DNA from 4 places in the Shewanella sp. UCD-FRSSP16_17 genome. Region 1 is predicted to be linked to each of the others. Evidence: predicted binding sites of a transcription regulator. Region 1 holds the regulator's gene; each other region holds the start of a gene.

The links. Region 1 encodes sigma-54, which starts transcription at its own class of promoters, with help from an activator protein. Its sites were predicted from a motif close to GTTGGCACGNNNNTNGNNT; they were not measured.
Region 2: the regulator sigma-54 is predicted to act here: its motif matches at 5,259-5,277, upstream of flgF (flagellar basal-body rod protein FlgF).
Region 3: the regulator sigma-54 is predicted to act here: its motif matches at 5,115-5,133, upstream of A9267_RS06260 (CmpA/NrtA family ABC transporter substrate-binding protein).
Region 4: the regulator sigma-54 is predicted to act here: its motif matches at 1,604-1,622, upstream of A9267_RS00815 (YccF domain-containing protein).

The regions. Positions count from the first base shown of each region.
Region 1 covers NZ_LZFV01000024.1:201,846-209,439, reverse strand. The annotation lists gene lptC (LPS export ABC transporter periplasmic protein LptC) at 1-323, shown strand, start outside; partial or broken gene lptA (lipopolysaccharide transport periplasmic protein LptA) at 388-933, shown strand; gene lptB (LPS export ABC transporter ATP-binding protein) at 1,128-1,859, shown strand; gene A9267_RS12350 (RNA polymerase factor sigma-54) at 2,064-3,548, shown strand; gene hpf (ribosome hibernation promoting factor) at 3,573-3,860, shown strand; gene ptsN (PTS IIA-like nitrogen regulatory protein PtsN) at 3,863-4,306, shown strand; gene rapZ (RNase adapter RapZ) at 4,303-5,148, shown strand; gene A9267_RS12330 (HPr family phosphocarrier protein) at 5,151-5,423, shown strand; gene mgtE (magnesium transporter) at 5,768-7,129, shown strand.
Region 2 covers NZ_LZFV01000002.1:156,819-164,412, forward strand. The annotation lists gene flgK (flagellar hook-associated protein FlgK) at 1-750, opposite strand, end outside; gene flgJ (flagellar assembly peptidoglycan hydrolase FlgJ) at 750-1,829, opposite strand; gene A9267_RS05585 (flagellar basal body P-ring protein FlgI) at 1,847-2,959, opposite strand; gene flgH (flagellar basal body L-ring protein FlgH) at 2,970-3,644, opposite strand; gene flgG (flagellar basal-body rod protein FlgG) at 3,668-4,456, opposite strand; gene flgF (flagellar basal-body rod protein FlgF) at 4,468-5,211, opposite strand; gene flgE (flagellar hook protein FlgE) at 5,418-6,782, opposite strand; gene flgD (flagellar hook assembly protein FlgD) at 6,858-7,594, opposite strand, start outside.
Region 3 covers NZ_LZFV01000002.1:319,001-326,594, reverse strand. The annotation lists tRNA gene A9267_RS06300 (tRNA-Arg) at 3-79, shown strand; tRNA gene A9267_RS06295 (tRNA-Arg) at 111-187, shown strand; tRNA gene A9267_RS06290 (tRNA-Arg) at 218-294, shown strand; tRNA gene A9267_RS06285 (tRNA-Ser) at 304-395, shown strand; tRNA gene A9267_RS06280 (tRNA-Arg) at 476-552, shown strand; gene A9267_RS06275 (OadG family transporter subunit) at 1,474-1,722, shown strand; gene oadA (sodium-extruding oxaloacetate decarboxylase subunit alpha) at 1,739-3,532, shown strand; gene A9267_RS06265 (sodium ion-translocating decarboxylase subunit beta) at 3,548-4,678, shown strand; gene A9267_RS06260 (CmpA/NrtA family ABC transporter substrate-binding protein) at 5,325-6,689, shown strand; gene A9267_RS06255 (ABC transporter permease) at 6,719-7,594, shown strand, end outside.
Region 4 covers NZ_LZFV01000001.1:186,944-194,537, reverse strand. The annotation lists gene A9267_RS00820 (1-aminocyclopropane-1-carboxylate deaminase) at 432-1,415, opposite strand; gene A9267_RS00815 (YccF domain-containing protein) at 1,695-2,108, shown strand; gene A9267_RS00810 (EVE domain-containing protein) at 2,335-2,793, opposite strand; gene A9267_RS00805 (sulfurtransferase) at 2,850-3,761, opposite strand; gene A9267_RS00800 (LysR family transcriptional regulator) at 4,031-4,945, opposite strand; gene A9267_RS00795 (homogentisate 1,2-dioxygenase) at 5,222-6,382, shown strand; gene hppD (4-hydroxyphenylpyruvate dioxygenase) at 6,458-7,498, shown strand.

The sequences.
Region 1 (7,594 bases):
AGCCTGTATACCTTATCTATCCAGAAAACGGCGAAGCTGAGTGGCAATTAACCGCTGAATTAGGCAAGCTTAATAAAGAAACTGGTAAAGTGGTGCTAGAAAAAAATGTTATTATTGATGCAATAAACATCAATGAACCAGTACAATCGCTAACCACAAGTATGCTTGCGTTAGATTTAAATACCATGATCATGACGTCTGATCGACAGATTAATGTCTCAGGACAAGATTTTAAAATACAAGGCTTAGGCCTTTATGCTGATTTAAATGCCGAAGAGTTAGAGCTTTTAAGTCAGGTAGAAGGAACATATGAAGCAAAGTAAAACACTGACATTTTCACTCAATAAGCTTATGAAAACAGACTTTATTAGAAAAAGTATTCTGGGTATGAGCCTAATGGGATTGAGCTTAGTGACAGTCACCGGCGTTCATGCCAAAGAAGGTGATTTACAACAAGAGCTTAAAGTTGCTGCCGTCAGCCAAAAAGCAGATATTAAAAACAACCAAGTGATTTTCTTCGGCCCAGTGAATGTGACGCAAGGCACCATTAATATTAATGCCGATCAATTACGTGCATTCAGTGAAGAATCGGGTGGCAAAAAAACCATGATTGCGACAGGTAATCCAGCCACATTCTCACAAGAACTCGATGATGGCCGTATCGGTACCGCAAGTGCAAACGAAATAAAATATGAGCTTTCGACCAGTATTTTAACCTTAAAAGGCAATGCAAAACTTGACCAAGCAGGCAGTCAGGTTACTGGCAATCTCATTAGCTATAATATTGATAAACAGCAACTGATCGCTGAAAGCACAGGTGAAGGAAAAGACAGAGTTATCACAATTTTTCAGCCAGAAAATTACCCTGACTTGAATAAAGAAAACGAAGAACTTGATAACTCAGACGAAGCGCCGTTAGAAAATAATGATTCGCTTGATAACCCAGATGCTGATACGACTGACAATGCATCTAACAATGTAACTGAGAATCAAACAGTGACTCCTGAGGCAAATGCTGTTGAAACTAACACTGATGCCCTCCTTGAATCAGTCACCCCTCAAGAATCTGATATTCAAAACTCAACCAATGCAGACATAACGACCCCTGCGGCAGAGCAAAAGCAATAATGACACAAATTACCTTAACAGCTGAGAACTTAGCAAAAAGCTATAAAAGCCGCCAAGTTGTCAAAAACGTTAGCCTAACCGTTAAAACGGGTCAGATTGTTGGTCTTTTAGGGCCAAATGGTGCAGGTAAAACCACAACCTTTTATATGGTTGTTGGCTTAGTCAAAAGCGATAAAGGTCGTATTTTGATTGATTCTGACGACTTGACTGCAGACCCAATGCATTTACGTGCTCGTAAAGGTATTGGTTACTTACCTCAAGAAGCCAGTATTTTTAGAAAACTCACTGTGCACGATAACATCATGGCAGTGCTGCAAACCCGTAAAACCTTATCGAGTGAGCAACGAATCGAAGAGTTAGAGCACTTATTAGAAGAGTTCAATATTACCCATATTCGTGACAGCCAAGGTATGGCTCTATCAGGTGGTGAACGTCGACGTGTAGAAATAGCACGCGCTTTAGCCGCCAATCCTAAGTTTATTTTATTAGATGAACCATTTGCGGGTGTTGATCCTATCTCTGTGATAGATATTAAGAAAATTATTCAACAACTAAAAAATCGTGGTCTTGGCGTATTGATTACCGACCATAATGTCCGTGAAACACTTGATGTATGTGAGCGTGCGTATATTGTCAGCCACGGAGATTTAATTGCTGAAGGTACGCCTGCTGAGATCTTAGACAATCAGCAAGTCAGGTCAGTATACTTAGGTGAGCAATTCAAGCTATAGTTAGCATTCTTTAGTGTACAAGCATGGCATTTTCGCGGCCAACCAGTCCCACTTTTTAGCGTTATACACTAGACTCAAAACGTAACGCTAATTTTTGGCAAAGTAGAACCCAAGTTCGGTTAAAGTCTAGCTAACACTTACAAAAGTGCTAGACCCATAACATTGTAGTCGCGATGATGAAATTCAATTAGGGATAAGCGGTAAATGAAAGCCTCACTCCAACTTAAAATGGGTCAACACCTGACAATGACCCCGCAGTTGCAACAAGCCATTCGCTTATTGCAACTTTCCTCTTTGGAGCTACAGCAAGAAATTCAGCAAGCACTTGACTCAAATCCTCTTCTTGAGCTTGAGGATGAGTTTGCCAAAGCAAAAGAACCAGTCAAAGACAATGCTCAGCAAACTGACACCGATTTTAGCGATAACAGCCAAGTCAGCGTAGAAAAAGACACCTCATCAGTCGATACCACAGAGTCACTTACGAAAGAGTCCATGCCTGAAGACTTACCAATGGATACCACTTGGGATGAAGTCTACACCGCCTCTCCTAACTCAGGTTCTGGCGCTGTAAGCCGTGATGACGATATGCCATTTCAAGGTGAAACGACTGAAGGTTTGTACGAACATTTAGAATGGCAAAAAAACTTAACCCCATTTTCTGAAAATGACCTCGCCATTGCGACAGCCATCATCGACGCAATTGATGATAGAGGTTACTTAACCCAATCAACAGAAGATATTCTCGATGCACTCGGTCTTGAGGATATTGAACTTGATGAGGTTGAAGCCGTATTAAAGCGTGTACAACATTTTGATCCAGTGGGTGTCGCTGCAAGAAATTTAAGCGAATGTTTGATGATTCAATTGGGACAATACCCAAGCGAAATCCCTTGCATAGAAAATGTAAAATTACTGATATCTGAACACCTAGATTTAATAGCAGGCCGTGATTTCAGATTACTAATGCGTAAAACCAAGCTTAAAGAAGATGATTTACGCGAAGCGATTCAATTTATCCAAACACTGAACCCTCGCCCAGGGTTACAAATTACTCCAATCAAAGATGAGTACGTCATCCCAGATGTCACAGTGTTTAAAAAGAATGGCCGTTGGGTCGTTGAATTAAACCCAGATAATATGCCTAAAATAGGCGTAAATCAGCAATATGCGGCCATGGCAAAAGGCTCAGCCAATCAAGCTGACAGCCAATTCATTCGCGGTCACTTACAAGAAGCCAAATGGTTTATTAAAAGTATTGAAAGCCGCAATGAAACCCTGTTAAAAGTGGCAAATTGTATTGTTCAATTCCAGCAAGGTTTCTTTGAGTTCGGCGAAGAAGCCATGAAGCCTATGGTATTAAATGATATTGCCGAAGCGGTAGAGATGCATGAATCGACCATCTCACGGGTTACAACTCAAAAATATATGCACACCCCTCGCGGCCTTTTTGAACTAAAATACTTCTTCTCTAGCCACGTAAGTACCGATGATGGCGGAGAGTGTTCTTCTACAGCAATCAGAGCCTTTATCAAAAAGCTGGTCGCCGCAGAAAACCAGAAAAAGCCACTTAGCGATAGTAAAATGGCGACGCTACTGGCAGAACAAGGGATCAATGTTGCTCGGCGTACGATCGCCAAATATCGTGAAGCAATGCTCATCCCTCCCTCAAACCAACGCAAAAGCTTATAAGCCTTTGTTATTGGAGGATGATCTATGCAAATTAACCTGACTGGACACCATATCGAAATTACTCAATCTTTACGTGAGTATGTGCAAACTAAGTTTTCAAAGCTTGAACGTCACTTCGAACAGATCAATAATGTTCACGTTGTGCTCAATGTACAAAAGTTACAACAGATTGCCGAAGCTAAATTGCACCTCAAAGGAGGTGAAGTTTTTGCCGTATCTCAAAACGCAGATATGTATGTCGCAATTGACGCCCTGATAGACAAATTAGACCGTCAGGTAATTAAACACAAAGAGAAGTTAATTAAACACTAACGATGGAACTTCGCACCATCCTGCAGCCGGCGTGCACTACCTGTGCCACTCCGGGCAGTAAGAAAAAGGTACTGGAACTTATCAGCAATTTAATGGCTGACCAGTACCCTACTCTATCTTCACAAGCTATTTTCGAAAGTTTAATAGCACGTGAAAAAATGGGTAGCACAGGTATCGGCAATGGCATTGCGATTCCACATGGGCGTTTAGACGACATTGAATCGCCGATCGCTATTTTGATCAAATGTGAAGAAGCTATCGACTTTGATGCTATTGATAAGAAGCCAGTAGACATTTTATTTGCCTTATTGGTTCCTTCTGAGCAATGTCAGCAACACTTAAGCACGTTATCAAGTATGGCTGAGAAATTAAGCGATAAACTCATCCTTAAAAGACTTCGAAAGAGTCATGACGCTACAGAACTGTATCAGGTTATTACTGCATGAAACTTGTCATCGTATCAGGACGATCGGGCTCAGGTAAGTCAGTTGCTTTAAGAGTGTTAGAGGATTTAGGTTATTACTGTGTTGATAACCTGCCTCTCCCACTGATTGGCAGCCTACTAGAGCAGCTAAAAGGAAATAACGAACTTGTCGCCATCAGTGTTGATGTGCGTAATATCGAAGAGCAAGGCAAAGTATTAGAGCAGCAAATCGCTTTGTTGTCCGACGATACCACGATCATTAGTTTATTTTTAAATGCCAATGATCAAGTACTGCTTAAACGATACAGTGAAACACGTCGATTACACCCGCTGTCAAAAAATCAAATCTCATTACAAGAAGCGATTCAACTTGAAGGTCGATTGCTCGAGCCAATCGCCAAAATGGTTGATCACTACATCGACACATCTCAGCTGAATATTTACGATTTGAGCGATCAAGTCCGACAAATTCTTATGGGCAGTGTTGATAAAGAATTAGTCATTCACTTTGAATCATTTGGATTCAAGCACGGTATGCCTACTGAAGCCGACTTTATGTTTGATGTCCGCTTTTTGCCAAACCCACATTGGGAGCCAGAGTTAAGACCATTAACGGGTCTTGATCAACCAGTACAAGAATTCTTAGGCAGACAACCCCTAGTCAATAAGTTCATCTGGCAGATTGAGAATTTATTTGATACTTGGATGCCGCACCTTGAGCGCAATAATCGCAGTTACCTTACCATCGCGATTGGCTGCACAGGTGGACAGCATCGCTCGGTTTATATTGCAGATCAACTCACACAGCGCTTCAGTAACAGTAAACACCAAGTTAGCGCTCGTCACCGAGAGCTAAACCTGTGACGATGAATATCTCCAGAGAAATCACCATCAGTAATAAACTTGGGCTTCATGCTCGAGCGGCAACAAAATTAGCTATATTGGCTACGGAATTTAAAGCCAGCATTACCTTGATTCAAGGTGACAAACAAGCCAGCGCTGCGAGTGTGTTAGGGTTGTTAATGCTAGAAAGTGGTATAGGGAAAGTGATTACTGTTCAGGCTGAAGGCCCTGATGCGCAGCAAGCACTAGATGCGGTTTGCCAACTGATTAACGACAAATTTGACGAAGAAAGCTAATCCTTTTATATGATTTAACGCTTTCAGGCCAACTCGTTGCTAGTTATCACTTACTAGCAAAACATTGAAATTTACGACTTTAAACCGCTAACAGCCATGCTTTATTAACCTCATATCCTACTCGGGAATACGCTTAAACTAAGCTTTTGCGCTGCTCAAAGCGCATTAAAACAATCAACGGCAAATTATCAACAACAAACAGTGATAGTTAACTATAATAATCTCATGACCCACACCATAACCTGCTTATTTTTTATACAGCAATCAACGCCATATTAGAAACTGCTTCTCCCTTTACACACTGTTAAGTTAATATTAGCAATCGAATTTTTGAGGAGTGGCGAATGAGTATCGAAGTGATAGATAGCGAACTTACAGAACAGCGCCTAAATCAGCTCACCCAAGCACTTGGTAGTGGTATGTTTGTGCATGTGCGCAATATGCTGCATGATATGGCCGCTTCTGATGTCGCCCTCATTCTTGAGTCATCTCCCCCTAAAACACGCCAAGTTTTGTGGCAACTTATCGACCAAGAGCAAGCCGGTGAAATTCTTGAAGAACTCGGTGAAGAGTTAAAAGATTCGCTTATCAGTGGCATGACACCTGAAAAAGTTGCGCAAGCCACATCAGGAATGGACACCGATGACCTGGCTTATATTTTACGTAGCTTGCCAGATGCAGTGTATAAGAAAGTACTGCAATCGATGAGTAGCCAAGACCGTCACCGAGTTGAACAAGCGTTATCCTACCCTGAAGATACTGCCGGCAGTATCATGAATACCGATACCGTGACTTTGCGTCCTGACGTGAATATTGATGTGGTACTGCGTTACTTACGCCAACGAGGCAATTTACCCGATACGACAGATACACTCTATGTGGTCGACAAAAACGACCATGTACTTGGCGGGGTCCGTTTAGCCGATCTATTAACCTGTAACCCTAGCGAAACGATCCGCAGCATCATGGATCCGGAGCTTGAAAGTATCCCTGTTGATATGCCAGATAATGAAGTGGCACAGTTATTCGAACGTCATGACTGGATTTCAGCCCCTGTCGTTGATGAACAGCAGAAGTTATTAGGCCGTATTACCATTGATGACGTCGTCGATGTTATCCGTGAAGATGCCGAGCACTCCATGATGGGGATGGCGGGGATGGATGATGACGAGGACACATTCGGTCCCGTCATGAAAAGTACCTTCCGACGTTCTTTGTGGTTAACAATCAATTTATTTGCCGCTTTACTTGCTGCCTCTGTCAGTAACATGTTTGAAGGTACCCTTGAGCAGTTTGCCACTATTGCCATTTTAATGACCATTGTTCCGAGCATGGGCGGCGTTGCAGGTAACCAGACATTAGCTTTGGTCATTCGTGGTATTGCCCTTGGGCATATTGGTCAAAGTAACTCTCGCTGGTTAATAGGCAAAGAGTTAGCCATTGGTTTCCTTAACGGCATCATGTGGTCAGTGTTGGTATTTTTTGCCGTTTGGCTGTGGAAAGACGATATGGCCTTAGGTGGTTTGATTGGTGGCGCCATGCTAATCAATATGACTGTTGCAGGTCTTGCAGGCGCCAGTATCCCACTCTTACTGAAAAAGTTGAACATCGATCCTGCATTAGCAGGTGGTATGGTGCTTACCACAGTAACCGACGTCATCGGCCTATTTGCCTTTTTAGGTTTAGCGACGATCTTCTTAATGTAGTCGATACCCGACCTTCGCATCTCACTAAATCCATGCCAAACGGCATGGATTTTTTAATCCTTCTAAATCATAAACGACTCACTGTAACACTCCTCATTCATACTGATTAAGTGATAATGGTTTACCGTTAATGTCACTAGAAATGACGCTCAAAAAGTCTGGTAAATTAAATTTACCAATAAATCACCACTTTGCACCAAAATGGATAATTTGCACCAATGTAACACAACGCATTTTTTAGAGTTAACACACTAAAAAACTAACCAACTGTTAATTAACGATAAAATATTTATTTCAAAATTGGCACGACTATTCCATATAGATATATACCACCTTAGAGGTAGATGCATTTTTGACCAATTTATGACTCGATTAGAGATGTAATACAGGGAGTTAAGTATGAATTATCTAAGAATTTTCATTGAAAACTGTCAATATCAGTGGCACTTCTTCCATCACCTTGGA
Region 2 (7,594 bases), on a different contig from region 1:
ATTGGGATAAGGGTCTCCAGTCGTGGTACCGATTTGCATTGAAACTTCACCAGACACCAGCATCACAGAGCCGCCTAACATGACACTTTTAGCACCATTCTCAAGCGGAATAACGTTGACTTCGGAATACTCACTTAACTCCAAAATAAGTGCATCTTGTTTATCTAGTAACTGGCTGTCTGGACTTTCGCTTTTCATTAGCTCTAGATTAATGCTAGCCAGCTCATTGCTGATTTCATTGATGCGATCAGCCATCGCACCGATTTGACTATTAGTCTGTTTCATCTGTGAGTCGAGATGAGACTGCATTTGATTTAGGCTACTTGCAGCTTGTTGCGCTGCGCCAAGCATACTGTCACGCATACCGATATCGGTTGGTAAATCCGCCACACTATTAATGCTTGAGAAAAAGTCATTTAATCGATCTGGCACCATTGAACCAATTTGTGAATAGAGCTGATCCATCTCATTCATTTTGGTGTAACGAGTTTCTGCGGCGCTCATTGAGGTTTGACCTATACGTAACTCTCTGGCAGCAAAGTCATTGTAGATCCGTTTTACATCAGTAACGTAAGTACCCGTGCCATAAAAGCTGTTACCAATCTTTTGGGATTCTAACGACGACTGCTCGGCAACTTGACGGTGATAGCCAATCGTATTGGCGTTAGCAATGTTATTACTGGTAACGCCCATTTGAGATTGAGCCGCCAGTACGCCGGTGCGGGCGATATTTAATAAATCAACAGCCATTAGTTAGTCTCTCCTGGTAATGCAGACTTAAGTCCATTAGTCACTGTTTCCATCACTTTTAGCACTTTCTTTGCGTATTGAGGATCAGTGGCGTAGCCAGCTTTTTGTAACTCATTAATAAATTTTGCAGGTTCTGCAGCCACTTTTTTGGCCTCTTGGTAACGTTCACCATTGGCAATAAAGGACACAAAATCATTAAAGCTTTGTTCAATACTGTCGTACATTCTAAAGTCAGCTCTTTGTTTAACAGCCTTGCCTTGCTCATACTCCAAGGTGTTCACCGATGTCTTATCACCCTGCCAGCGAGTATCGGCTTTAATGTTAAACAGGTTATTACTAGCCGTGCCGTCTTGACGTCTGATCATTTTCTGACCCCAGCCTGTTTCAAGTGCTGACTGAGCAAGCAACACTTCAGGTGTTGTTCCCAGGGCTTTAGCTGCTTTTTCAGCATGGGGATAAAGCGTATTAACAAAATGCGCAGGGTTGCTAAATTCAGACGGCGCTTTATTGACTGATTGCGGCAATTGATTGCCATTAGCGGCAACTGAAGTACCCTTTTCGCCTGCCAGAATTTTCGCCATTGCTTGCTCATCGATAACCGAGTGATGACTGGCAAGCTGATTAACATTTACTACTGGTTTATTGGGTGTTTTTTGCGCAAATGACGCTATTGGACTGACCGCAATATCTGCTGATTTGTTATCAAATAAACCATGTTGAATGTTTGCATCAATATCGCCACGAAGGACAGAGGCAGGCTTAAATGGTGTATCTTGAGGTGATAATTGCTGAACCATTAAATCAGCAATGCCCAGCATACCTTTATCAGACAAGTCCACTGACATTTGTTGATCACGCATGTTCTCAAAAAACTCAGTGGTTTGACTGTTCATTGGACTGTCTGATTTAAAAGCTGCGTTAGCATCACGCATGCTTTTCATCAGCATTTGAATAAAGATACCTTCAAACTGTTTAGCGACTTCTTTAAGTGCCGCTTTCTCGTCTTTCTGAGCCTGAGAACGTAATGAATCTAGTCCTCCTAGATCCAGAAAGTGCGATGAATTTGACAGCTTTTCCATAGTCGTACCGACAATATTTAGATGATGATAAGTTCACCATGCAAAGCGCCTGCCATCTTTAACGCTTCTAATATTGCAAGCACATCAGAAGGCGCTGCGCCAACCAGGTTAACTGCACGTACAAGCTCATCTAATGTCGTACCAGGGTCAAACAAAAACATACGACTGTCTTCTTCAGCAACATCAATTGTGCTATCTGTAGTGACAACCGTTTGACCATTTGCAAATGCATTTGGCTGCGAAACTTGCGTTGCTTCTGCAATGGTGACCGTTAATCCGCCATGCGTCACAGCTGCAGGCATTAAACGCACATTTTGGCCAACGACAATGGTGCCAGTGCGTGAGTTAACAATCACTTTCGCAGATTCATCAGCTATCTCGACTTCAACATTTTCTAATGTCGCTAAAAAAGAAACTCGCTGTGATGCATCACGAGGCGCACTGACTTGAATAGAGGTTGCATCTAACGCTCTTGCCATACCTGGACCTAAAAAGTCGTTAATTGCATCTGCCATACTTTTAGCGGTAGAAAAATCTGAACGACGTAGGTTAAAAGTTAGATGATCCCCTGTCGCAAATGGACTCATCACACTGCGTTCAACAATCGCGCCACCAGGAATACGCCCAACTGTTGGCGTATTTTGAATCACTTGCGAACCATCTAAACCTTCTGCACTGAAACCACTAACCACTAGACTACCCTGTGCAATAGCGTAAACATTGCCATCAACCCCTTTTAAAAAGGTTTGCAGTAAAGTACCACCACGTAAGCTTTTTGCTTCACCTAAACTCGATACGGTAATGTCAATATTTTGACCGGGCTTAATAAATGCTGGCATCTCTGCATGTACCGCTACCACGGCCGCATTCTTGGTTTTAGGGTTCACATTATCAGGTAAATTAATGCCAAAGTTTTTCAGCATGGTTCTGAATGTTTGTTCAGTGTATTTGGTTTTTTCACCAGTGCCGGGCAAACCAACCACAAGGCCATAACCAATCAGTTGGTTACTACGTACACCTTGAACGTTGGCAATATCTTTAATTCGCTGTGCTTGAACTGGCGCAGAAAATACCGTTAATGCAACTGAGGCGGTAAGGGCAATGGAAATAAATAAAGATGAAATTTTCATGGCATACTCCTTAGAAAGGCCACCATTCGCTCATAAAGAATGAGCTTAACCACCCTACTTTTTGAACATCTGCAAATGTACCCGTTCCGCTATATTGAATGCGGGCATTGGCTACTCGAGTTGACTGAACTGTATTCTCAGGAGTGATATCTTGACTTCTTACCATGCCTGTAACACGAATAAATTCATCGCCATTGTTAATCGAAATCCATTTTTCACCACGGATAACCAAGTTGCCATTACTGAGCACTTGCATCACGTTAGCTGAGATACTGCCATCAAGGCTGTTAGATTGGTCAGCATCAGCTTCACGCTTGGTGTCCATCGCATCAGAATAACGTAAATCAAGTGGTACACCTTTAATGGTCACATTGCCGCCACCAGCATAGATAGGGTCAACACTCAAATTAGAGTCTTTTTTGATTTCGTTATTGGCGCTTTTTTTAGCTTGAGTCGATTCATTTAACAACACTGTGATAATGTCACCGACTTTATGTGCTCGTATATCTGAATATAAGCTCGACGATTGATGGTCCATGTAAATCGACCCCGTCGACACCATTTTAGTTGGTGGTGCTTCTGGATACACTGGCGCATAAAATGGATCATCAGGTATAGGTTTTTGTTGCGTTGAACTACAACCGGCAATGAAAATAACGGATGCTAACGCTAGGTATTTATTCATAATCCAGTTCCTTTCAATAACAGTTATAGGTTCTGAGTCACGTAAGACATCATCTGATCAACAGCTGATATCACTTTAGAGTTCATTTCGTAAATACGCTGACTTTGAATCAGGTTTACTAGCTCTTCAGTCACATTAACATTTGATGTTTCTAATGCCCCTTGGCGAATAGCGCCTAAGCCATCTAAAGAAGCTGTGCCCTGAATAGGCGTTCCACTTGCGCCAGTTTCGGTATACAAGTTTTGCCCTAATGGATCTAACCCTGATGGATTAATGAAATCGCTCATGGCTAACTGTCCAACAACTGTGCTTTCTGTCGCGCCAGATAATTTTACGGATACTTCACCTTCGGCAGAGACTGTAATTGAAGTTGCGTCATCAGGTATGGTGATTGACGGTTGCACGACATAACCAGAACCTGGAGTCACAATCTGGCCATTTTCATCTAAGCTAAATTGACCATTTCGGGTATAAGCAGCGGTGCCATCAGGCATCTCGACTTCAAAAAATCCAGGGCCTTCAATCATTAAATCTAAAGAGTTATCAGTGGTTAACATGTTACCTTGGGTGAACATTTTTTGAGTTGCCACGACCTTAGTACCGGCACCAATGTTCAAACCATTCGGCAGCTTAGTATTATCAGCACTTATACCACCAGCTTGATTGACTGTTTGATATAGCAAGTCTTCGAATACTGCACGGCTTTTTTTGTAGCCTACGGTGCTCGCATTCGCCACGTTATTAGAAATAACTGCAATATCGGTTTGTTGGGCATCTAAGCCTGTTTTACTGATCCATAAAGCGGGATGCATAATTATTACTCCTAACTCACTCTCATTAAGGATGATGAAGCACGGTCTAGCTCTTCGGCATTTTTCATCATCTTCACTTGCATTTCGTATTGACGCTGGATATCAATTAACGCCACCATTTCTGAAACAGCGTTAACATTACTGCCTTCAACAGCCCCTGTTTCGATATTCACATTAGGATCGTTCGGCGCATTTAAGCCCGAAGTCAGCCTAAATAACCCATCTTCACCACGCATCATTTCTTCATTTGATGGATTAACTAATTTAATTCGGGCCACTTCTTCAACCACATCCGCAGTTGCGCCCTGAGGTCTTACAGAAATAATGCCATCAGGCGAGATTTGAACTTTGTCGATTGGTAGTGGCAAAACTATCGGTCCAGCCTCTCCCATAACAGGGTTGCCTCGACCATTAGTTAATAAGCCTGTACTGTCAAAACTTAGACTACCGGAGCGGGTATACGCTTCGCCGCCATCAGCACCTTGCACTGCAATCCAACCTTTATCTTTAATCGCAATGTCTAAATCACGACCCGTAGTTTTAATTGGGCCTGAACTAAAATTTTGCCCAGGGCTTTCAGTCATAGAAAAGACACGTGTCGGTAAGCCTTCCCCAAATGCTTGCATAGAGCGAGCTTGAGCCAAATCAGCTTTAAAACCATCGGTATTCGCATTGGCTAAATTATTGGCACGAACAGCCAAAGCATTCATATTTTGCTTTGCCCCACTCATGGCAACATACAGTAATTTGTCCATCTGCCGCTCCGTCAAACTTTTTACATAACTAAAGATATAACTAGAACTAGCAATGAGTGTGCCAATATATAAATTGTGAATAGAGAATGGCTAACTAAATGAAATGTATTTGAAAAGCAGGAAGTGAAAAGAAAAACAATAAGAGGCAAAAAACGAAAAGGCAAAGAGTTGCCGTTGCGGCAACTCTTTGTCAAAACAAGTCAAACTTATCGAATTTGAAGAATCGACTGATTTAACGTGTTATTCACTTCAAGTGTACGAGAGTTCGCTTGGAAGTTACGTTGTGCAGAAATCAAATCCACTAACTCAGTGGTCAAATCAACGTTAGATTGTTCAAGTGCTGATGAACGAATACTACCAAAGGTACCACTATTTGCTTCACCTGCTAGCGCTGAACCAGAATCTAAGCTGGCTTTCCAAGAAGTATTACCCACTTGGGTTAAACCTTGCTCGTTAGCAAAACGAACCAAAGCAACTCGAGCTAATGGTTCAGTCGAACCGTTACTGTAACTTGCTGTCACTAAGCCATCTTCGCCAATACCTACGTTAGTCAAACGACCGACGGTTGTACCATCTTGAGTTAACTCAGTCACTTCAAATGGAGATGCATATTGAGTTGGGTTATTAAATCCAACGGTGACTTTTTGACTGCCATCAGCGCCAGGGCCTAATACGTTAGCACCATTAACACCCAGCTCAACAGTTTCAACCACCGCAGGATCTGAGCCTGTATATGCGCCCGCATCATTGAACTTTAATACCGAGCCTTTCCAACCTGATGCATTTTCAGCAAACCTTGTCGTATCAGCAACACCGTCACCAGTCGTATCAGCGCCGTATGAACCACCATTTGCTTGGTCAATATCAACTTGTTTGCCATCTACAGCATAGAATGCAACCCAATTACTTTCACCGGTATAAGCCCCTTCTGTCGGCTTAACAAAATAGGTGGTCATAATGTGCGATTCACCAAGTGAGTCATAAATCGTCACTGAAGTCGATTTATTAAACGTGTCAGGATCGTTGGGATCAAAGTTAGCAGGATCTAATGGCGTTTCACCCACATCAAGGTTCATTTGTAGGCCAATATTCTCAGTTTTTACTGGGCTACCTGCCGTATCAGGGATCTTAATTGGTTGAGTCGTCGTTAAACTAACCGAGGTAGAGTTACCGTCAGCATCGACTGGGAACCCTTGTAAATAGTTACCAGCTGAATCAGTCATGTAACTTTCTGAGTTAACTTTAAATGCGCCAGCACGAGTGAATGCGTGATCTTGAACTCCCACACCTGATGATGTCACAAAGAAACCACCGCCACTTATCGCCATATCTAAAGAGTTACTAGTAAACTGTAAACTGCCTTGCTGAAATTGCTGTGCAACCTGTGTCGTTGTCGCACCGCCACCGACAGCAGTTTTGCTGTTTGAGAAAATTGAATTAGCATATACGTCAGCAAACTCGGCACGAGATTCTTTAAAGCCTACGGTGTTAACGTTAGCAATGTTATTCGCAGTGGTATTGAGATCTTTTTGAGCTGCAGAAATACCACTCAAAGCAATGTTAAACGACATAATTCACCCCTTTCCTACTCATTCTGTTTGTTTTACTGACTGCCACAGCTGCCAGCTTTAAATTTGATAAGCTAATTAACTTTCAGTGACAGCTAAGACATCTGACAACTGAATACCACCAATACCACGTAGGTTTAATATTGCCCCTGTTGTGGTGTTACCCAGTGACACGCTCGTCACATGCGCATAGGTCGATACTGCTAAATCTTCTGATTTTCCATCAATTTTGCCGTTCGCTTTTATCGCGTAATTGCCTTCAGGAGCTGGGTCGCCATTTTTATCTAGCCCATCCCATGACACATCAATGTTACCGCCAGCAGAGCCGTCAACTTCAAAGGTTTTAATAACTTGGCCACTTTCATCTTCAATACTGACTGTTATCGTATCGATAGAAGTTGGTGTACTTATCACGCCATTGACTTCTGGACTATCTGACGATATGTGCCCCGTATCAGACGGAATTAACACTTTACGGCCTACTAAACTTGAAGCCTGCAGCGCCTGACTCGAACTCGTTAAGTTATTTAAGTTGAGAATTTCTTCATTCAACTTGGCAATACCGTCAACGGTTGAGAATGATGCCATTTGCGAAATCATTTGATCGTTTTCAACAGGCTTAAATGGATCTTGCATTGATAACTGTTGACTCAATAAAGCAAAGAAATCTGATTGAGTCAGTTCCTGGCTATTAGGTTCAGGTGTTTCTGGCTCTCCTTGTAAGGCCACACTGTCTAAAAATGCATTCCCCGTACTGGCTGTTTCTTGTGTATTGGATGCAATACCAGTACTACTAGCAGATTGAGTCTGTGGTA
Region 3 (7,594 bases), on a different contig from region 1:
ATGCGCGTGTAGCTCAGCTGGATAGAGTACCTGGCTACGAACCAGGCGGTCGGAGGTTCGAATCCTCCCACGCGCACCATTACTATAAAAAAAAGCAATATCAATACGATGCGCGTGTAGCTCAGCTGGATAGAGTACCTGGCTACGAACCAGGCGGTCGGAGGTTCGAATCCTCCCACGCGCACCATTGATATTATTTGCTTTTGTACCAAATTTTGCGCGTGTAGCTCAGCTGGATAGAGTACCTGGCTACGAACCAGGCGGTCGGAGGTTCGAATCCTCCCACGCGCACCATTATTGTTCGGAGAGGTGGCCGAGTGGCCGAAGGCGCTCCCCTGCTAAGGGAGTATGGGCTTTAACTCCCATCGAGGGTTCGAATCCCTCCCTCTCCGCCATTATTTGCATAATCTAAACCATGCAACTAAGCTCATTAGCAATGAGCAAGCTCGTGTTAAGCGAGTGATATAAAAGATTTGCGCGTGTAGCTCAGCTGGATAGAGTACCTGGCTACGAACCAGGCGGTCGGAGGTTCGAATCCTCCCACGCGCACCATTATTAGAGAATGCCCTGTAGCTTGCTACAGGGCATTTTTTATTGCTGGTTCGTCACTGCTCAATTTAAGTGTCACTTTTCTATTTTCATTTTGCGTAATAGAGCAAAGCCTTCAAAGTGTTATATTCAATTACCTTCCTTTCTAGGCCGCCAGCGTCGTTTTAATGCTGTTTATATTTTCAGCCGTTCTATACGTGTTAACAGCTTTTAATTCGCTTGATGTTGGTTAGCATGCGTTTGAGCTCTATATAGAGTCTGCGGATAAGGGGGATCTTTTTTGCAACTCAACAAACGCTTTATCTATATTGGTACTCTTTTAGGTGAAATCACTCTTAACATGGATCATCAGCGTTGATCTATTGGCAACAGGCACACTAAGGAGCATGATTTACCATGTAACTGCTCGATTGTAATAAATAGTCAATTAATCACGATAAAATTGACATATTTATGCTTTTTACATCATCTGCACTTCTTTAGGGCGATTGGTTGTTCTTTATCTTGATATCACTTTTTAGTTAGAAGTCGTCATAATCTTGTCATTTTCTTCATAAACCCATCAAAATTAAATTATTCTCATAAAAGTCTCATTTTAATTATCGAATTATCACCTATACCCTTTTAATTTTATTATTTTTGGTCTGACCAATTTACAAAGTGTTGGATTAATTGTTATAGATTAGTTATATTTTTCGTCAGTGAAGAATTTGATATAACTAAATTAGCTGGTTGATTAGCTTTTTTATAATCATAAATTAGTTAAGATAGACTGAATATTTATTCTGAATGCCGTTTGTGAATTAATGAATGCCTACTTTTGGTGCGTGAGTTAATTGCATATATGACTTCATTATTGGCGTATGTAATCAGAACGGATCCTGTGTGCAATGACTGATTGAACACTAAGACAAGAGAGGATGTATGACTTCAATATCTGAGCAATTATTTAACGCCTTAGGCGTGATGATAATGGGGATGAGCTTAGTCTTTATTTTTTTAAGCTTGTTAATCGTCGGTATCACTATCGTCGCCAGATTAACCAAGTCAGAGAATCAAGTTGCAGCAGCGTCGGCGCCAATAGCGCAAGCACCTGCATCAGCAGCGACACTTGACCCTAAGTTAGTAGCAGCAATCACTTCTGCTATTCATCAGTATCGTGCCAAAGATTAATAGTTTAGGAGTAATTATGAGCAAGCCTTTAGCGTTAACAGATGTAGTATTACGAGACGCCCATCAGTCTATTTTGGCAACACGCCTACGTTTAGACGATATGTTACCTATCGCTCCTTTACTGGATAAAATCGGTTATTGGTCACTTGAATCATGGGGAGGCGCGACCTTCGATTCATGCATTCGTTATTTAGGAGAAGATCCGTGGGATCGTATCCGAGAACTTAAAAAGGTCATGCCAAATACGCCGCAGCAAATGTTGTTACGTGGTCAAAACCTTTTGGGGTATCGCCATTATGCTGATGATGTAGTAACTCGCTTTGTGGAGCGTGCGCATACTAACGGTGTTGACGTGTTCCGTGTGTTTGATGCAATGAATGATGTTCGTAACTTAGAAACGGCTGTTAAAGCGGTGAAACAGGTTGGTGGTCATGCTCAAGGGACTATTTCGTTTACAACTAGCCCAGTTCATACCGTTGATACTTGGGTTGATATGGCTAAAAACCTTGAAGACATGGGTTGTGAGTCATTGTGTATAAAAGACATGGCAGGTCTACTCAAACCAATGGAAGCATTTGACCTAATTAGCAGACTTAAATCTCAAACGGATTTAACTGTATCTATGCATTGTCATGCTACAACGGGTTTAAGCACTGCAACTTATCAAAAAGCAATTGAAGCGGGTATTGATGTACTTGATACCGCCATTTCGTCAATGAGCCAAACATATGGACATTCAGCGACAGAAACCTTAGTCGCAATGGCTGAAGATAATGGCCGCTCAACTGGCTATGACATGGCGCTGTTAGAAGAAATTGCAGCTTACTTTAGAGAAGTTCGTAAAAAGTATGCTCGTTTTGAAGGTGCGCTGAAAGGTATTGATTCACGTATTTTACGTGCACAAGTGCCAGGTGGCATGTTAACCAACATGGAAAACCAGCTCAAAGAGCAGGGCGCTGCGGACAAAATGGATGCTGTATTAGAAGAGATCCCTCGTGTACGTGAAGATCTTGGTTTCTTACCTTTGGTGACGCCAACGTCACAGATTGTAGGTACTCAATCAGTAATTAATGTCCTAATGGGTGAGCGATATAAAACCCTAGCTAAAGAAACTGAAGGCGTATTAAAAGGTGAGTACGGTTCAACACCTGCACCAGTTAACGCTGAACTTCAGGCTAGAGTGCTAGACGGTGGTGAGGCCATTACATGTCGTCCTGCCGATCTTATTGCACCAGAGCTAGATAAGTTACGCCAAGAGTTGGCTGATATCGCTAAGAAAGACAATATTACTTTAGCGGCAGAAACTGATGATGATGTGATGACGTATGCGTTATTTAATCAAATTGGATTACAGTTCTTAACTAACCGTGGTAATCCGGATGCATTTGAGCCTATTCCAAGTGCTGATGATATTGCGGTTGTTGCTGATAAAAAAGACAAAGGGCCTGAAACCTATACCGTTAATGTCCAAGGGCAAAATTTTGTGGTGGAAGTCAGTGAAGGTGGAGATATTAGCCAAATTGTACCCACTTCATCAACGGCTGGTTCTCAAGCGCCAGCTCCGCTTGCACCTTTAACGCCGGCGAGTAATGAAATTAAAGTCACGATGAATGCACCGCTGTCAGGCAATATTTTCAAAGTGATGGTGAATGATGGCGACCATGTTAATGAGGGTGATGTGGTATTAATCCTTGAAGCAATGAAGATGGAAACCGAAGTTCGAGCAGAAACGACAGGTGTGATCAGAAATATCGCGGTTAAACAAGGCGATGCAGTTGCAGTTGGCGCACCATTACTGGCACTAGCGTAAGAGGTAGGAGATAGCATGGAAGGATTAATGGCCTTTTGGTCTGAGACAGGTATTGCTAACTTCGCACCTGATCAACTATTTATGATGGCAATTGGCGGGGCATTATTATATCTCGCCATTGCTAAAGGCTTCGAGCCACTTTTGTTAGTGCCGATTGGTTTCGGTGCTATCTTGGCGAATATTCCTAATGCGGGGTTTACCGACGAAGGCGGTCTACTTTGGTATGCCTACTATGTTGGTATTGAAACAGGCATATTCCCATTACTGATTTTCATGGGCGTGGGGGCGTTAACTGACTTTGGAGCACTGATTGCTAATCCGAAAACCTTACTATTAGGTGCTGCGGCGCAGTTTGGTATTTTTGCGACCTTGCTTGGTGCAATTGCATTAAATTTAGTGCCTGGGTTTGAGTTTACTATGCAAGATGCTGCGGCTATTGCGATTATTGGTGGCGCCGATGGCCCAACAGCCATTTTCTTAGCCTCTAAACTAGCCCCAGATTTATTGGGTGCAATCGCAGTTGCTGCGTACTCGTACATGGCGTTAGTACCGTTAATTCAACCACCAATCATGCGTTTATTGACTAACGAATCTGAACGCACCATTAAGATGGAACAGCTGCGTGAAGTCAGTAAAAAAGAGAAAATTATTTTCCCATTGATGGTAGTGGGAATGACCATTTTATTCTTACCAGCAGCAACGCCTTTAGTAGGGATGTTCTGTCTAGGTAACTTAATGCGTGAATGTGGCGTGGTAGATAGATTATCAAGCACTGCTCAAAACGAATTAATTAACATTGTCACTATTTTCCTTGGTTTAGCAGTGGGCTCTAAATTGCAGGCTGAAGAGTTTCTACGTATCGAAACCTTAGGTATTTTAGTCTTAGGAGCTGTCGCATTTAGTATCGGCACAGCTGCTGGTGTGTTGATGGCTAAACTGATGTCTAAAGTCTCAGGTGGTAAGATTAACCCATTGATTGGTGCAGCTGGTGTATCTGCTGTACCTATGGCCGCACGTGTTGTGAATAAGGTTGGTTTAGAGTCAAACCAACAAAACTTCTTATTGATGCATGCTATGGGACCAAACGTCGCTGGTGTACTGGGTAGCGCTGTTGCTGCTGGTGTATTGTTGGCTGTTCTAGGTTAATACCTTGCGTTAACTCTGTTTGTTGTAAATTATATTAAAGCCACTGCTAAGCAGTGGTTTTTTTTGCTAACACATTAGTCATATTAAGCCTGAGTTCATCGCTAGCTCATTGGTATAAACAGAAGATATACGCGTCTGTATCAGGGTTTTACTTTCTCACTCTCTCACTCTTTTCACTTAGCATTTAACTCATCACTCATAAGCCTTTCTTTATTTTCTTTCTTACTCGATTAGCAAGGCTTAAGGGACGTCGATTTATCAGCCTAATCCAATATTAAGGCTTGCATTGCTCCATTGTTGTTCAATCCAAAAAACGACTCGTATTTTATACCCATTTAGGTGCGATTTTATTTATCTTGCACTAAATTAGCACTACCCTTTATAGGTATGTTGATAGGTTATTTTAAAATTTGCGTTTAAAACAGTGTGTTACTAAGTTGGCACGTTAGCTGAATAGTAATGGTCACATATTGGCTGATTATAATTGTATTTTATTTATCCGTTTTTGATTGTTTTTGGTCTTAAACGTGAAAATTAATCATTTTCTAGTCGTAAATTAATTTAAGCAAAGGCGCTTGATTATTCCTTAGGGGGTAGTTAGCGCCTTTTTTGTTTTACCTATTTAACACTTAACAAGGATTTAAAGATGAATTGGAAAAAAGCACTTAAACAGACATTACTGGTGATGTCTTTTTCTGCCGTATTGCCAGCCATGGCTGAGGTCGGATTTCCAGAAAAGGAAGAACTGACTTTTGGTTTTATCAAATTAACTGATATGGCGCCTATCGCTATCGCTTACGAGAATGGTTACTTTGAAGAAGAAGGCCTATACGTCACGATTGAAGCCCAAGCTAACTGGAAGGTGTTATTAGACGGTGTTATTGATGGTCGCTTAGATGGCGCGCATATGCTGGCAGGGCAGCCAATAGCTGCCACTATTGGTTATGGTACTAAAGCGCATATTATTACGCCTTTTTCGATGGATTTAAACGGTAATGCCATTACGGTATCCAATGATATTTGGAAAAAAATGAAACCTAACATCGCTAAAAATAGCGATGGCAAACCTGTTCATCCAATTAAAGCTGATGCGCTGAAACCTGTTGTCGAGGAATACACTGAAGCTGGTAAACCGTTCAAAATGGGCATGGTATTTCCTGTATCAACCCATAACTACGAACTACGTTATTGGTTAGCTGCTGGCGGTATTCACCCAGGATACTATGCGCCTCATAAAGGTGACACTTCGGGTCAATTAGATGCGCAAGCATTTCTTTCTGTAACCCCTCCGCCACAAATGCCATCAACGCTTGAAGCTGGCACTATTTACGGATACTGCGTGGGTGAACCATGGAATCAGCAAGCCGTATTTAAAGGCATTGGAGTGCCGGTTGTTACCGACTATGAAATTTGGAAAGACAACCCAGAGAAGGTTTTTGGGATCACGGCTGAATTTGCTGAAAAATACCCTAACACGACGATTCGTTTAACTCGCGCCCTGATTAAGGCGGCTAAGTGGTTAGATGATAATAACAATGCCAATCGTCCAGCAGCTGTAAAAATCTTATCGCAATCTAATTATGTTGGTGCTGATTACGATGTCATTGCTAATAGTATGACCGGCACATTTGAATATGAAAAAGGCGATAAGCGAGCGGTTCCAGACTTCAATGTGTTCTTCCGTTATAACGCAACTTACCCATATTACTCAGATGCGATTTGGTATTTAACGCAAATGCGTCGCTGGGGGCAGATCTCTGAAGATAAACCTGATGATTGGTACAAAGATGTTGCTGCGAAAGTTTATCGCCCAGATATCTATGCTAAAGCTGCTCAATCCTTAATTGATGACAAAACCATTGATGCAAAACATTTCCCAGACTTTGCAACTGAAACTGGCTTTAAAAAACCTCAGCAGCACTTTATTGACGATATCGTGTATGACGGGAGCGCGCCTAATGCTTACATCAATAAGTTCAGCATTGGTTTAAAACAAGGCGATAAGCTGTAATTTACAGCTATCGAAGTGAGGATAGAGCTATGTCAACCATTGCAAAAATCACCCAGAGGCTTCCTATGGATAAGTCATCTGCCAACGTGTTGCTTTCGAAACTAGGTCAAATGAGTAAAACGTTACTGTTGCCCATTATTGGCTTAACCGTGTTCTTAGTCTTATGGTCTATCAGCGCAAATAACATCAACACTTCGTTGGGTAAGTTTCCGGGGCCAGTGGCTGTTGTAGCTCAGTTCGACTCGCTTTACCAAGAACATGTGGCTGAACGAGAAAAAGCGGCAGCTTTCTATGAGCGTCAAAAAGTGCGTAATGAAGCCCGCGTGGCAAAAGATCCAACTTATGTGCCAAAGACACGAGCTTATACAGGTAAAGAAACCTTTGTTGATCAGATTGGTACGAGTTTGATTACCGTGATGTCAGGTTTTTTATTAGCCGCGATTATCGCAATTCCATTGGGTATTTGGATGGGGCTGAGCAAAAATTTAAATGCGGCAATAAACCCTATTGTGCAGCTGTTTAAACCCGTCTCGCCATTGGCTTGGTTACCACTGGTTACTATGGTGGTGAGCGCACTTTATGTCTCTCCAGATCCTATGTTATCGAAATCGTTTATCAATTCGTTACTCACAGTCACTTTATGTAGTTTGTGGCCAATGATCATTAACACCTCAATCGGAGTCGCATCTATTGATACTGATTTATTAAATGTCAGTCGAGTATTGAGGTTATCAGCCTTTACTCATGTGCAGAAAATCGTATTACCAGCATCAATACCGTTAATTTTCACGGGGATGCGTTTATCACTCGGTGTGGCTTGGATGGTGTTAATTGCAGCAGAGATGTTGGCGCAAAACCCAGGCCTTGGCAAATTTGTTTGGGATGAGTTCCAAAACGGAAGTTCA
Region 4 (7,594 bases), on a different contig from region 1:
TTACGCAACACAACTGCTTAAGGATATTTATTGTTATTACTTACTCACCAGATAGGTGAAAATTAAAAAAAGGAGTGTGGCATATGTCATACAACATTAATGGTCACGAAATTACAGTCAATTTCCCTGTAAATTCAATATCATCAAACAAAAACTCAATAGCTTTTACTGACAGCCAAGGTAAAACTAAAACAACTTTTTCAAAGCGCACTGAAGCGTTAAAGTTTATGAAATGGTTGATAACGGCTAACAAGTAACACCTTCCATAACGCTTGCGTTATTCATTTGCTCAGTTACTCAATAAACATCGCTTCTCGGTATTTCCTCTCACACTTTACCGGACGTTTATTAGAACTGAGCAACATGAAACAACCCCATTCGCTTCACTTCCAGCACTAATACTTAAACAACTTTCTTTAGCTACAGTTAACTTATTGACCATATTTGCGTATATACCTAGCTAGCATACTTGGATTACCCAATAAACCACCTTGGTGTAAATACATAACAGGCCAAGTATTATCGACAGTTTCCGCTTTATAATCTTTATTTAAAAAGTGCTCCAGCATAATAAATCCCACAGGATCATAAAGTAGCTCAAACTCAATGCCAGAATCACACACACGACGCCACATGTCATAACACTGTCGATTAAGTTTTCCAAAGTGATACTTAGTGCCATTTGATACAATATGCGGGTGAAACTCACTCTGTGATGTTAACTGACTAAACTGATGCGTTAGGTACTTGTCTCCCCCCACGCAACTACAGGTTATTACATTAACTGTTACAGTAGGCTGACTCGCCTGCGGAAGGTAGCGCTTAAAAAATCGTTGCAAGAATAATGCTGTTGTGCCCGTACCTGAAGGCAAAAACAGATTTAATCTAGTCATATTCTGCTGATGCATCCAACTCAAAATTTGCATGCCTAATGTTTCAAGCCCTTCTGCAGCATACTCACATCGTCCACCTTCAGGAATATAGATCTCATTCGCAGATGCTTGCGTCGCTAAGTCAGACACATAGCTATCAAGATTGCCGCTTACATGTTTAGGTTTCTCGACAATATTGGCGCCATTATTAAGCGCTGCTAGGTAGTTCCCCTGAGGGTTTTGTTTAAGATAATCAGCGATATGATCCACATGATAATCTAACAGCCATCCGCGCAACTTAGCCAGCACTGCAAGTGAATGTAATGAATTAGCTTGAGGTGAACCGTATCCAATAACCTTATTGATATGAGGAAAGTCCTGGGTCAAGAAGAATTGAAACTTACGGGCTTTGTTTCCGCTAAAATCAGGATGAATCAAGTCATCTCGCTTAACAAAAACCTCACGTTCAGCAAATCTCATTTTATCAACGGGCGTGTCGATTGAGATATCCGCAAGAGATACATTAGAGCCAGCTGCAAACATAAGTAACGTCGCTTAAATAAAGAGTTATGGTCTGTAGTGGTATTTTAACTAACTATTAGCGATTTTCGCTATCATCAATTGTCGACAGCCCAAACTAAGTCAAGTAATGTCTTCTAACCCTCTAAACAAATCAAAATAAAATCAATAATTATCAACCACTTAAAACAAACGAAAAAGCTAATAAAAATATTGGCATAGTTTTGGCTTTCTAGTGATTATTATCACCAATGGAATATTGGTCATTTCATTAACCAGTTTTGTATGACTTAGGGAGCACCAATGTCAGTCTTGAGATTAATTTTTAATATCGCATGGTTCATCATGGGCGGATTTGTAATGGGTCTAGCATGGTGGCTAGCAGGCTTATTGTGTTTTATCAGTATTATTGGTATTCCATTTGGCCGTGCTTGCTTCGTGATTGGTGAAATGGCGTTCTGGCCATTTGGACAAGAAAACGTTAACCGTAAACATTTAAAAGGATTTGAAGATATTGGTACTGGTCCATTGGGCATGATTGGCAACGTTATTTGGTTCTTATTCTGTGGTATTTGGCTCGCGATTGGTCACTTAACCCATGCTGTAGCTTGTTTTGTTACCATTATCGGTATTCCGTTTGCAATACAACACGTAAAACTCGCTCTACTGAGCTTAACACCAATTGGCCAAACCGTTGTGGCAAAAGAAAGCTACTAACACGAGTGGCTAACACATGACTTATTACAAAGCGCCCGATTACAAAGTGCCCTATTTAAAACTAGCGTATTGAAACATGCCGCCTTGCAAAATTCAGGAAAAGCTCTGAAATAAAAACTGCTGTTATAACAGCACTGTAATAAAAAGCGCTATAACGAAAACACCTTATATTTTTAGATATAAGGTGTTTTTCTTTATTAAATACAAACTTATTAAACTGGCGCACTTACGCCAAGTTAACAATGTACTTAAACTCAGCTTCAGTCACAGGTTGAACACTCAACCTTGCCCCTTTACTCACTAATACCATATCAGCAAGATGAGGATCAGCTTTAAGCGTTTTTAAGGTAATAATCTGCTTAAAGGTTTGCCGATAAGTTAAATCCACAGCAACCCAGCGCGGATTTTCAATATCTGATTTAGGATCATAATAACTTGACTCATTATCAAAAGCGCTCTGGTCGGGATAAGGCTCAGATGATACTGTCGCCAGGCCAACAATACCCGGCACTTTGCAACTGGAATGATAAAACAATACCGTATCGCCCACTTTTACCGCATCGCGTAAAAAGTTACGCGCTTGGTAATTACGGATCCCTTCCCAAGGTTCAGTTTGGTTTTCACATTGCTGTAAATCGTCAATACTGAACTCGTCTGGCTCAGACTTCATTAACCAATACGCCATTTTGCAATCCTATTGTTTAAACTACTTTTGATGAGTGTTGTAGTAAATTTCTTTTTTTAGAACTTTGATTTTGCAATCGGCAGAGATGCATCACTGCCCCACTCACTCCACGATCCATCATATAAGGCAGCATCATATAACCTTGTATCTGTACCACTTGATATAAGCGCTACCAAGCCAATACAAGCAGTAATCCCTGAGCCACAGCTAAATACAACCCGCTTACTATCTTCAGGTAATATGCTGGAAAATAAATGGCGCAATTCAGCAGGACGCTTGTATGTATTACCATTTAGCACATTGGCAAAAGGAAGATTTATTGAGTCAGGAATATGGCCGCTTCTCACCCCTTGTCTTGGTTCATCAACCAAGCCATTAAAACGCGCAGTAGCTCGAACATCAATCACACTAAATTGTTTATCAGTGAGGTTGAGTAACACTTCTTGCTTTGACACAAGCTGACGGGCATCAAAACAAGAGTCCATAAATGAGATCACATCACTGCCTACATTAACTGGGCCTTCTACGTTTTTCGTATCAATAGTTAGATATTCAGATGAAGTTGGATAGCCCTGTTTAATCCATTCAGGCAGACCGCCATCTAAAATAAACACATTACTCAAACCAAACGTGTTAAATATCCACCACGCACGTGGAGACGAATATATTCCCTGATTATCATATAAAACGAGGGTTAAATGTTCTGAAATACCCAGTTTATTGATAACCTTATTCACTTGGCTTTGGCTCGGAAATGAGTACACACCTGCACTATCGGTATCGACTAAATCTACGTTAATATCAAGAAAATGACTATTAGGTATCGTCACTAATTCATCATAAATAATTGGTTCTTTGCCAATCACCTTATCCATACTGACATCAATAATCATCACAGCGTCATCATTGCATTTTTCATACAAGCAGCTAACGGACATTAACGGGTAATTAATTGGTTTTCGATTCATGTATTTTCAACCATGCTTTAATTAGCTAATTGCTACTCATTGTTTTTGATACATTAACACAATGAAAAGGTGAGGTTTAAGCTGGCTTGCAAAAGATTTTTTAATTGGGATATGCAGTTGCTTCCCAATCAATATGCTTCACAAAAGATGGCAACAAAACGCCACGACTTCGGCCTTTCAGCTCCCTAACGTCATTGGATACAAAAACACGATAAAGACGTGCTATTCACAAGCTTTTATTGAGAGACTGTAGATACTTGAATGCTAAGTTAAACGACTGTCGATTGATGTTGTTTACTATCAAACAATGCGAACTCTTCTAAAATAAGATCGGTAAATAATTGCCCCGCTCGCCCTAACGGCCGCTCCAGTGTAGACACCAATTGTGGGGTAAATCGAAAGCGGTGACCACCAACAAAATCGACAATGGCTAATTGCTGAGTTTCAATTAACTCACTGATTAAAAACTCTGGCATCCAACCAAAACCTAAACCTTTTAATAAGGCGTTTTTCTTCATGATAAAGCCAGATAGGTAAAATACTTTATCACCGCCAAATTGCAGTTCGTCTCGCTGCTTTGTGGGTGATGAATCTTCAATGGTTAATTCAACATGTTGCTGCAGCTCTGACAAGCTCACATTACTTTTATTAGCTAGCGCATGTTGGGTTGAACACACCAATAAACTGGTGACAGTGGGCAATGTGGTGGCAGAAAAATACGGCGCTGCGATATAGTCTTTCACTAGCATTAAATCGGCTTTATCTTGCTCAAATCTATGTTGCACCCCACCTAAAAATTCCATATTAAGTTGCACTTTCGTCGGCACATTATTCTCTGACATGCGTTTTAGGGCAGTCATGATTGGCTCCATTGGTAATGCGCCATCAATCACGAGCTCAAGTTTCGGCTCCCAACCTTCGCTAAAGCGGCTGGCTAAATGCTCGATATTGGATAAATGCTGCAGCAAACGCTGGCCTTCGGCCAAAATCACGCGTCCTTCTGGTGTGAGCTCTGCACGATACTGATCTCGATTAAATAATTCGACGCCTAAATGCTGCTCGAGCTTTTTAACTTGATAGCTCACTGCAGATTGCGCCTTGTGTAGTTTTTCGGATGCTTTAGCAAAACTTCCTTCCTCAACAAGTACTTGCAGTACATTAAACGCTTCAACATCAATTTTCATCGTACGCCCCAAGCTCAGTTGCTGTTCAGTTGCCGTGACACTCTTGTAAACAAAATAATACCATCTAAAAATCTGATGGGGTTACACGCTTTATTATTCTTTTTTTTGTTCATACTAGCAACTAAATTGATAACTAGATCACAAAGTGGTTGATTTAATTGCGCTAGAAAACCCATGTTGCAGATGCGTAAAGCATGTATTTAGCACATACAAATAACAAAAAAGAATGCGCCAATGACGAAATCGATCGCTTATATTTGAATTTAAGGAGTCAGTATGCCGGTTTATGTTCAGCAAGGTCAGATACCTGCTAAACGCCATATCGCTTTTGAAAAAGAATCAGGCGAGCTTTACCGTGAGGAGCTTTTTTCAACTCATGGTTTTTCAAATATTTACTCCAATAAGTATCACCACAACATGCCAACTAAAGCCTTGGCTGTTGCGCCTTATGCATTAGATCACGGTGAAGCTTGGCAAGATTCGTTAATCCAAAACTACAAATTAGATTCGCGCCAAGCAGATTGTGACGGTAACTTCTTTAGTGCCCGTAACAAAATTTTTTATAACGCTGACGTGGCGATGTATACCGCTAAGGTAACCCAAGATACTCACGAGTTTTACCGCAATGCTTACGCGGACGAAATTGTATTTGTGCACAATGGAGAAGGCACACTCCTAAGTGAATACGGCGAGTTAGCCGTTAAACAATGGGACTATTTAGTCATTCCTCGTGGTACCACCTACCAGCTTAAATTTAATGATTTAACGAATGTCCGTTTGTTTGTCATTGAAGCTTACTCGATGGTGGAAGTACCGAAGCATTTTAGAAATGAATACGGCCAAATGCTTGAGTCTGCTCCTTATTGTGAGCGAGATATTCGCACGCCACTACTTAAAGATGCAATAGTTGAACAAGGCGAATTCCCATTAGTCAGTAAGTTTGGTGATAAATACCAAGTCACCACTTTAGAGTGGCACCCATTTGATTTAGTGGGCTGGGATGGCTGCGTCTACCCTTGGGCATTTAACATCACCGAATATGCACCTAAGGTTGGTAAAATTCATTTACCGCCGTCTGATCACATCGTTTTTACTGCTAATAACTTTGTCGTATGTAACTTTGTACCACGCCTGTATGACTTTCATCCGCAATCGATTCCTGCACCTTATTACCACAACAACATCGACAGCGACGAAGTGTTGTATTACGTCGACGGTGACTTTATGAGCCGCACAGGCATTGAAGCGGGTTATATGACTTTACATCAAAAAGGTGTCCCCCACGGACCGCAACCAGGTAAAACCGAAGCCTCAATAGGTAAAACTGAGACTTATGAGTACGCCGTTATGGTCGACACTTTTGCACCACTGAATTTAACCGCCCATGTAAAAAACTGCATGAGCGACGATTACAACCGTTCTTGGATTGAATCATAAACACTGATTCACCTTTACATAATCAAACGTCACCAAAGAGTGGCGCTAAAAGCAAAATAAATTAAGGAAAACACAATGGCGAGCGAAACAAACCCACTTGGTCTTTTAGGCATTGAATTTACAGAATTTGCCAGCCCTGACACTGATTTTATGCATCAAGTGTTTATTGACTTTGGTTTTTCTATGCTTAAAAAAGCAAAAGCGAACGATATTGTTTACTACAAGCAAAATGACATTAACTTTTTACTGAACAAGTCTAAGCAAGGCTTCTCGGCGGACTTTGCTAAGTCACATGGCCCTGCTATTTGTTCTATGGGTTGGCGCGTAGAAGATGCAGAATTTGCTTTTAACGAAGCTGTTGCACGTGGTGCAAAACCAGCTGACGATGCAGCTAAAGATATGGCTTACCCTGCTATTTACGGTATTGGCGACAGCTTAATTTACTTTATTGATGTGTTTGGTGAAGCGCAAAACATATACAAAAATGATTTTGAAGATTTAGCCGAGCCAATGATTGTTGAAGAAAAAGGCTTCATGGAAGTCGACCACTTAACCAACAATGTTTATAAAGGCACCATGGAAAAATGGGCAAACTTTTATAAAGACATTTTTGCTTTCACTGAAGTTCGTTACTTTGACATCAGCGGCGCACAAACGGCATTGGTGTCTTATGCTTTGCGTTCACCAGACGGTAGCTTCTGTATTCCAATCAACGAAGGTAAAGGCAACAACAATAACCAGATTGATGAATACTTAGGTGAGTACAATGGACCAGGTGTGCAGCATTTAGCATTCAGAAGCCGTGATATTGTTGGCTCACTTGATGCGATGGAAGGCACTGCGATTAAAACGCTAGATATTATTCCAGAGTATTACGACACGATTTTTGATAAGTTGCCACAAGTGACTGAAGATCGTGAACGCATTAAACATCACCAAATTTTAGTTGATGGCGATGATGAAGGTTATTTACTGCAAATCTTCACCAAAAACTTATTTGGCCCTATCTTCATTGAGATCATTCAACGTAAGAACAATCTAGGCTTTGGTGAAGGTAACTTTAAAGCTTTGTTTGAATCTATCGAGCGAGATCAAATGAAACGTGGTGTGCTTTAACCTATTTGTCATGCGAATTAAGGCTTAATCCTCTCCCCGAATTACGCCCTTAAGCGCATGTTAAGGCTAAAGCAAAAGCCCGCTGTTATTAACAGC